2 linked regions of the Pelosinus fermentans DSM 17108 genome follow. The protein of the gene in region 1 interacts with the protein of each later gene in a pairwise test. Links are inferred from orthologs where the notes say so. Each region holds a gene or a part of one and is shown in the gene's direction. Other genes may lie near its edges.

Region 1 (4,074 bases):
TTCACCCTGCTATTCCAAAGATGACGACTCGTTTGTTATCGGGCGGTAATCAGCAGAAGGTAGTCATTGCTAAATGGTTGTGCTCAAAGGCAAAAATATTTATTTTTGATGAACCGACCCGTGGTATTGATGTGGGTGCCAAGGTTGAGGTTTATAATCTCATCAATCGTCTGGTTAATGAAGGAGCGGCGGTGATTGTCATTTCTTCTGAATTACCCGAGGTTATGGGAATTAGCGATCGTATTCTAGTGATGAACAGTGGGAAGATAACAGGTGAATTTTCTTGTTTAGAAGTTACACCAGAGGAAATTTTAAAAGCTGCTACAGGAGGTATTAATCATGAATACAAGCACGCCTGAAGTTCAAGGTCATGGGGGTACCCAAAAAACACAATTTCGTCAGCTGATAAAAAAAATGGGGTCGCTAATTGGGTTAATTGGTTTATCACTGATATTGACCTTTGCATCCCCTTACTTTTTAACAATGGATAACATTATGAATGTTGCCAGGCAATCAGCAATAAATAGTCTTATTGCGATTGGCATGTTATTAGCGATTTTAACAGCTGGAATTGATTTATCAGTCGGCTCGATTTTAGCGTTGAGTACCGTTATGATGGGGATTGTTGTCGTAAAGATGGGAATGTCTCCTATTATCGGAGTGGCTGTATGTTTGGGGATTGGTTTACTACTTGGGTGGCTTAATGGAATGATGCTAACTAAAATGTCTCTGCCCCATCCTTTTATCTCTACATTAGGAACGATGAATGTTGCTCGGGGATTAGCCTTAATCGTAACAGCGGCTTCACCTATTTCGAATTTTCCCACGTCGATACAATTTCTGGGAGCCGCTTTTATCGGTCCGATTCCAGTTAGTTTTATCTTGGTTTTAGTTGTGTATGCTGCATTTCACGTTTTTCTTAATTACACTACAGTTGGACGTTATATTTATGCGGTAGGCGGCAATCCGGAAGCGACACGTTTGTCAGGGATTAGTATTGACAGGGTTTTAATCATTGTATATACCATTAGCGGTCTAATGGCAGCTCTAGGTGGACTGGTTCTTGTCGGACGAGTCAATTCGGCATACCCTTTAGCAGGATTAGGGTATGAATTTGATGCCATTGCAGCATGTATTATTGGCGGTGCCAGTTTTATGGGAGGTGAAGGTACTGTTTGGGGAACGTTAATTGGTTCCATGATCATGGCAGTATTACGAAACGGTTTGAATCTTTTGAGTGTTTCCGCTGAAATGCAGACAGTAGCCATTGGTATTGTTATTATTCTTGCAGTATATATAGATGTGCTGCGGCATAAAGCGGCTGCAAGGGTTAAAGCCTGAAGATAAGAGATGTACAGGCTGACGATACCATGTTGAGGAGGTGAAAAGAAGAAGGAAAATTGTACTGTTCACTAACATTCTGGAACTATAAATTGAGAAAAGAGGGGTTAGAATGAAAAAAAACATGTCTTTGTTGGCAGCATTGTTTTTGATGGTCGCTCTCATAGTTACTGGTTGTGGTAGTACCCAAACCCAAACGCAAAAAGAACCCGAAAAAATAAAAATTGGGGTTGTAGTAAAAGCCTTAAATAGTGATTTTTGGAAAACAGTAGAAGCTGGAGCGAAAGCAGCAGGCGAAAAATACGGTGTTGAAGTAAAAGTTCTTGGTCCTAATACAGAGACAGACGTGACGGGGCAGATTTCCTTGATTGAAGATCAAGTTACGAGGAAAGTAAGTGCATTAGTCGTAGCTCCTTCACAAGCTGCTAGTGCAATCCCTGTTTTTAATCGCGCTAAAGAAGCTAAAATCCCTGTAATCCTTGCTGATACGGATGTAGCATGGGATGATAAAGTTTCCTTTGTCGGTACTGGTAACTTTAATGCTGGCAAGCTGGCAGGGGAGTATTTTGGGAAAAAACTTCCTAAGGGATCGAAAATCGTTATTTTGCGTGGAGCCCTAGGTGATCCTACTCATGACGAACGTGTTAACGGTTGCATCGAAGGGTTAAAATCTGTAGGTTTGGAAGTGGCTGTAACCCAGCCTGCTAATAGCGAACGTGCCATGGCAGTAACCGTAATTGAAAATATTCTGCAAAGTAAGCAAGAATTTGCAGGTGTTTTTACCACTAATGATGAGATGGGGCTAGGAGCAGCCAAAGCCTTAGAAGATGCTGGCAAGAAAATGATTGTCGTTGGCTTTGATGGTTCGCCTGATTCATTGGCTGCTATTAGTGCTGGAAAACTGGATGCTTTTGTTGCACAAAATCCCTATAATATAGGCTTTAAAAGTGTTGAAGCGGCTGTTAAAGTCGTTAAAGGTGAAGCCATTGAAAAACGAATAGATACTGGTACGGAAATTGTCAATGCAGAAAATGTTAACGAAAAAGTAAAGAAATAAAAAAGTTATCAGGTAAATAAAAATTTAAGAAAAACTAGGAAATCCTTTACAAGCGCATGCATAATGCTAGTCAGGATTTTATTAAGTGAATATTTTACATAATGCATGTGCTTGTAAAAAGTAACAGCTGTTTTATATTTAGATAGTATTCAATGTTTGTATTGCGAAAATTGATACTGCAGGGCTATAAAACCTATGATTGGATGTGTTGTAATTATGAAAAAGTCAGCATGTATTGAAATGATGTTTACGGAAGTTCCATTTGAAGAAAGATTTTTATTGGCAAAAGAAGCGGGGTTCCAATATATTGAATTTTGGTCATGGAAAGATAAAGATATAGAAAAGATAAAATTATTATGTGAGAAATATGACTTGAAAATTGCCAGTTTTTCAGGCGATCAGGATTTTTCGATGGTCCATCAAGAGGAGAATGAAGCTTATATTAATTTTGTTATGGAATCAATAAAAACTGCTATATTTCTTGACTGTAAGTACCTTGTACTGCATTCTAACGCTTTGGGAGAAGGCGGAAAAGTAGTCAATGCTTTTGATGAAATAAATGGAAATGAAAAATTCGCTAATATGGTACATGTTTTAAGCAGATTAGCTCCGATTGCGGAAAAACATGAGATTACGTTGGTATTAGAAGCATTGAACACGCACGTAGATCATGTGAACAATTTTTTAGCATATACAAAGGATGCTGCGGCATTAATTGCGATGGTTAATTCAAAGTACATAAAGATTTTGTATGATGTTTACCATATGCAAGTTAATGAAGGGAATATCATTGATTCCATAACGCGATATATAAAATTAATTGGTTATATACATGTAGCCGATGTTCCAGGCAGAAATGAGCCTGGCACTGGAGAAATAAATTATAAGAATGTAATGGAGCGCTTAAGACAGCTTAATTATGATGGTATTGTGGGTTTCGAACTTTTCCCCTCACGAACTTCTATGAAAGTGGCCGGAGAATTACTAGCGCTTTAAGCTTTATAGTGTGTATATTGGTTCTACAATAGGCCATTTCTCTAATGTCAGCTTTAAAAGACTAGGAGTGAGGAAAAATGAATTTCTCTAATTTTTGCAAACAGAAAATTAGACTTCCACGTTTTTATGATACAAAAAAATGGCAATATAATCGTTTTCCTATTGGGAGAAAGTTATATTTAGGATTTGGAATAATCGTTAGTCTTATCGTTGCACTGCTGGGATATACATATCATAATTTTTCTGTTGAGTCGAAGAGTGTCGTTGCTAATATCCATACCTATGAGGCTTTGAATGAGACAAGTGCTATTATGGTTAACTTGGTGGATATGGAGACGGGAGTGCGAGGTTTTATTTTAACTGGTAAAGAGGAATTTTTGCATCCTTATAAAAGCGGAAAAGAAGCCTATCAAGAGCATATTAGTAAACTTAAAGAGTTGACAACGAGTTCCACCCAGTTAGAACGTCTGCGCTTTTTGCAGGAAAAAACGCAGAATTGGGAAGCGAGAGAATTAACACCATTGCTTTTTATGAAAAATCAGGCGGGTAATGAACACGTCAAAATGGATACGATGATGCGTCACATCCAAACTGGGTTTGGTAAAAACGATATGGATGAAATTCGCAAAACTCTTATGGAATTTGATAATGAGAAGCGAAAGAATTTAGAAAATCGATCT
Region 2 (4,532 bases), 640 kb from region 1 along the record:
TTTGGAACTTCCCGCAGCAGAATGTCAGAGGAAATCGTGGCAGGTAAACTAAAAATAAACTGGCAGGAAGCTAAAAATAGTGCTCAGTCCATTAAAGAAAATGATGTTATTTCAATGCGTGGACGGGGGAGAGTCGAAGTTTGTGAAGTACTGGGGCAAACCAGAAAAGGACGAATGAGTGTTGTATTAAAACGTTTTATGTAGATACGTGGAGGTGTATTCATGCTAACCCCTTTAGATATTCATAATAAAGAATTTAAGAGAAGTTTTCGAGGATATAACGAAGAAGATGTTGATGAATTCCTTGACCGAGTCATAAAAGATTATGAGCTATTATATCGGGAAAATATTGAGTTGAAAGAGAATATGGACCGACTTAATAGTAAATTAGAACATTTTCAACATATGGAAAACACTTTGCATAATACGTTAATTGTTGCTCAGGAAACAGCGGAAGAAGTAAAGTTAAATGCTAAAAAGACAACAGAACTAATGATAAAAGAAGCAGAGATCAACGCTCAGAAACTCGTAGAGGAAGCTGCCAACAAAGTACGTCGTATGGCTAGTGAATATCAGGATTTGAAAAAACAAGTTGATGTATATCGTGTTCGTATGCGTACCCTTGTACAAGCACAGTTGGAGATATTAGGTGAATCTGGTGAGGATGAATAGGTAATTTGACAATGTACCTTTTATTGGTTATAATCAACTTTATTGTAGAATGTTAATACTAATACAAGTTATGATGGAGACAGTAGCTAAAAAACTGATTTTACAGCGAGTTAGGAATAGTGTAAGCCTAATAGTAATCAAGTTTAGTGAAGATCACTCCTGAACTGCAAACTGAAATACAGTAAGATTTGCCGTTTAACGAGCGTTATATCGTTACAAAAGTGGCTGTAACAGTCATTAGGGTGGTACCACGGGAAACAACCTCTCGTCCCTTCAGGGATGAAGAGGTTTTATTTTTTTGGAGGTGTTATTGTTGGATTATAGTAAAACCCTTAATTTACCGCAAACTGAATTTCCAATGCGAGGAAATTTACCAGAAAGAGAGCCTGAAATGCTCAATTACTGGAAGCAACAAAAAATTTATGAGAAACGTACAACGCAGGTGGAAAAGCCTAAATTTATCTTACATGATGGGCCTCCTTATGCGAATGGTGATATTCATATTGGTCATGCTTTAAATAAGATTTTAAAAGATATGATTTTGAAATACAAATCATTACGCGGATTTAATACTCCTTATGTGCCTGGTTGGGATACTCATGGTCTACCGATTGAACATGCTGCCATAAAAATACTCGGTCTAAATAGGCATGAACTAAAACCATTGGATTTACGTCGTGAATGTAAAGATTATGCTTTGAAATTTGTTGATACCCAGCGTCAAGACTTCAAACGTTTAGGTATTGGTGCTGATTGGGACAATCCATATGTAACATTGCGGCCTGTCTATGAAGCAAAGCAGATCGAGGTCTTTGGGGAAATGGCTAAGAAAGGTCATATTTATAAGGGTTTAAAATCGGTGTATTGGTGTACTTCATGTGAGACTGCTTTGGCAGAAGCTGAAATTGAATATGCAGAAAAAAAATCTCATACCATTTATGTTAAATTTCCTTTAGTGGATGATAAAGGGACTTTGCCTGTAGGAATAAATGCTGAAAATGTATATGGTGTCATTTGGACAACCACGCCTTGGACAATGCCGGCCAATGTTGCCATTGCTGTTCATCCGGAATTAGAATACGCATGGGTGGAATCCCAAGGTGAAATTTATCTTTTAGCAGTAGAATTAATTGAAGCGGTAGCAAAAGATAATAAACTAGAAAGCTATACGATATTGTCCACTTTAAAGGGGGCTGATCTTGAAGGTGTGGTTTTCTCCCATCCCTTTATCGAGCGGGAGTCTATAATTGTTTTGGCCGACTATGTTACCCTAGAACAAGGTACTGGCTGTGTACATACGGCTCCAGGACACGGCCCAGACGATTTTGAAACGGGTATAAGGCACGGATTGCCAATCATTAATCCCGTGGACCATGCAGGGCGCTTTACAGCTGAAGGTGGCATATTTGAAGGCATGTTAATACATGATGCTGATGTCCCTGTAATCAAAGAACTAGCAGCACGTGGTATGTTGCTTGGCAAGGGTAAAATCAAACACCAATACGCTCATTGCTGGCGTTGCAAAAATCCTGTTATTTATCGGGCAACGGAACAGTGGTTTGCATCAGTAGATGGGTTTAGGGAACAAGCATTGCAAGCGATTAAAGATGTACAATGGATTCCTGGCTGGGGTGAAGACCGGATACATAATATGGTGGCGGATCGTCATGACTGGTGTATTTCCCGTCAAAGGGTATGGGGAGTTCCAATTCCTATTTTTTATTGTACACAATGTAATGAACATGTTATCAATGATATAACAATTACTGCTGTTAAGAATTTATTTCGTCAAGAAGGTTCTGATGCATGGTGGGCCAAAGACTCAAGTGAAATATTGCCAGAAGGCTTTACTTGTTCCCATTGCGGTCACGATAGTTTTCGCAAAGAAACGGATATTATGGATGTTTGGTTTGATAGCGGGTCAAGTCATGCAGCTGTACTAGAGCAGCATGAAGAACTTGCATGGCCGGCTGACTTATACTTAGAGGGAAGTGATCAGCATCGAGGGTGGTTTCAGTCATCTTTATTAACATCAGTGGCAACAAAGGGAATTGCCCCTTATAAAGCGGTTCTTACTCATGGTTTTGTGGTAGATGGTGATGGTCGTAAAATGTCTAAATCCGTTGGTAATGTTATTTTTCCACAGGATGTTATCAAAAAATATGGGGCTGACATTTTGCGTTTATGGGTAGCCTCTGCTGACTATCAGGCGGATGTTCGTGTTTCGAACGATATCTTGAAACAATTGTCTGAAGTATATCGAAAAATACGCAACACCTTCCGCTACATTCTGGGCAGTATTCATGATTTTAACCCAGATACAGATAGAGTGGGTTATAATGAGTTATTAGAGATCGATCGGTGGGCACTTTTACGATTAGAACAAGTTCGTGAGAAAGTTACAAAAGCGTATGAAGAGTATGAGTTCCATTTAATCTATCATACAGTACATAATTTTTGTACTGTTGATTTAAGCTCAATTTACTTAGACATATTAAAAGATCGCGTATACACAGCTTTGCCTGCTTCCAAAGAGCGGCGAGCAGCACAAACTGTTATGTATGAACTCGTAAGTACTTTGGTACGTCTTATTTCACCTGTTCTTACCTTTACTGCTGAAGAAGTGTGGCAGCATATGAAACAAGAACAGAATATGCCAGAAAGTGTGCAGTTGGCTGATTGGCCAATGGTTCATGATGAATATCTTAATGCTGACTTAGAAGCAAAATGGACTTCTATATTGGCAATGCGCAGTGAGATTACGAAAGCGTTAGAAACTGCTAGACGTAATAAGGTGATTGGACATTCTTTGGATGCAGAGGTTACACTGTATGCAAATGATAAGATATTTACTCAATTATCAGCTATGGATAAAGAGTGGGCAAATATTTTGATTGTATCAAAGATTCATGTTGTAGAAGATACTTCAAAAGCACCGGAAAGTGCATATCAAGTAGAGGATATGGCATTGTCAATTGTCGTATCACAAGCGGAAGGTCAAAAATGTGAACGCTGCTGGATTTATAGTGATACTGTAGGCAAGATGGAGAAGCACGAAACACTATGCAGCCGCTGCAACGATGTAGTAGTCAAATTATAAAATGAACGTAAAAAACCGGAACTTGTTTCCGGTTTTTTTTTTATAAGATGGAGATAATAGAATTGGAGGTATGTTTAGTGGAACAACAAGAAAAGCAAGATGTAATTTCAGTACAATTAAAAAGATTGATATGTCATTTAGAGTCAATGCGCATTGCTGAATATATGGAACTTCTCGAGCGGCCAGGAAAACTGATACTCATCAATTTTATTGCTGGAATCGCACGGGGATTAGGCATTGCCATTGGAGCATCTGTATTTTTTGCCATGGTATTAAACTTATTACATCAACTTATTTTACTCAACATACCGGGTATTGGAAACTTTGTAGCAGATATTATACACATTGTAGAAATGAAGAATGGAAAATTTTAAAGAAATAGGAGTGTTTATGTATGACGAAAGATGTTTTTGATTGTATGAGGGAAAGTCATAGCGTTCGAAATTTTCTGCAGCAGGATATACCTGAACCTACCCTAACAAGAATCTTAGAGGCGGGTTGCTGGGCTCCTAGTGCAGGAAATTTGCAGCCATGGTATTTTTATGTAATAAAAAATCAGGAAATTAAAAGAAAAGTTGCTGAAGCTTGTTTTGAGCAAAATCAAATTGAAAATTCACCGGTGAGTATTGTTATATTAGCTGACCCAGCTCGCTCTAATGAAAAATATGGTGAGCGTGGTGCTCAATTATATTGTTTGCAAGATACTGCGGTTGCCGCAGAAAATATGATTTTAGCAGCTTATGGACTGGGGATTTCTACT

The links.
Region 2: the proteins of FR7_RS07575 (region 1) and ileS interact in binary tests that used the Escherichia coli proteins (3 or more experiments, as listed by UniProt). The link is inferred for Pelosinus fermentans DSM 17108 from one-to-one orthologs.

Annotation. Positions count from the first base shown.
Region 1 is NZ_AKVN02000001.1:1,713,875-1,717,948, forward strand. What follows is about bases 532-3,425. They hold FR7_RS07575 (sugar ABC transporter substrate-binding protein), read left to right. Parts: upstream 532-1,453; coding sequence 1,454-2,398; downstream 2,399-3,425. Other genes in these bases: FR7_RS07570 (ABC transporter permease), read left to right, coding at 532-1,341; FR7_RS07580 (hydroxypyruvate isomerase family protein), read left to right, coding at 2,615-3,394. Also shown: FR7_RS07565 (sugar ABC transporter ATP-binding protein), read left to right, coding at 1-359; more of FR7_RS07570, read left to right, coding at 340-531; FR7_RS07585 (methyl-accepting chemotaxis protein), read left to right, coding at 3,472-4,074. UniProt on the Escherichia coli protein: Part of the ABC transporter complex RbsABC involved in ribose import. Binds ribose. Also serves as the primary chemoreceptor for chemotaxis.
Region 2 is NZ_AKVN02000001.1:2,358,244-2,362,775, forward strand. What follows is about bases 621-3,972. They hold ileS (isoleucine--tRNA ligase), read left to right. Parts: upstream 621-976; coding sequence 977-3,772; downstream 3,773-3,972. Other genes in these bases: FR7_RS10730 (DivIVA domain-containing protein), read left to right, coding at 621-672; FR7_RS10740 (DUF5665 domain-containing protein), read left to right, coding at 3,850-3,972. In the rest of the region: FR7_RS10725 (YlmH family RNA-binding protein), read left to right, coding at 1-204; more of FR7_RS10730, read left to right, coding at 223-620; more of FR7_RS10740, read left to right, coding at 3,973-4,146; FR7_RS10745 (nitroreductase family protein), read left to right, coding at 4,167-4,532. UniProt on the Escherichia coli protein: Catalyzes the attachment of isoleucine to tRNA(Ile). As IleRS can inadvertently accommodate and process structurally similar amino acids such as valine, to avoid such errors it has two additional distinct tRNA(Ile)-dependent editing activities.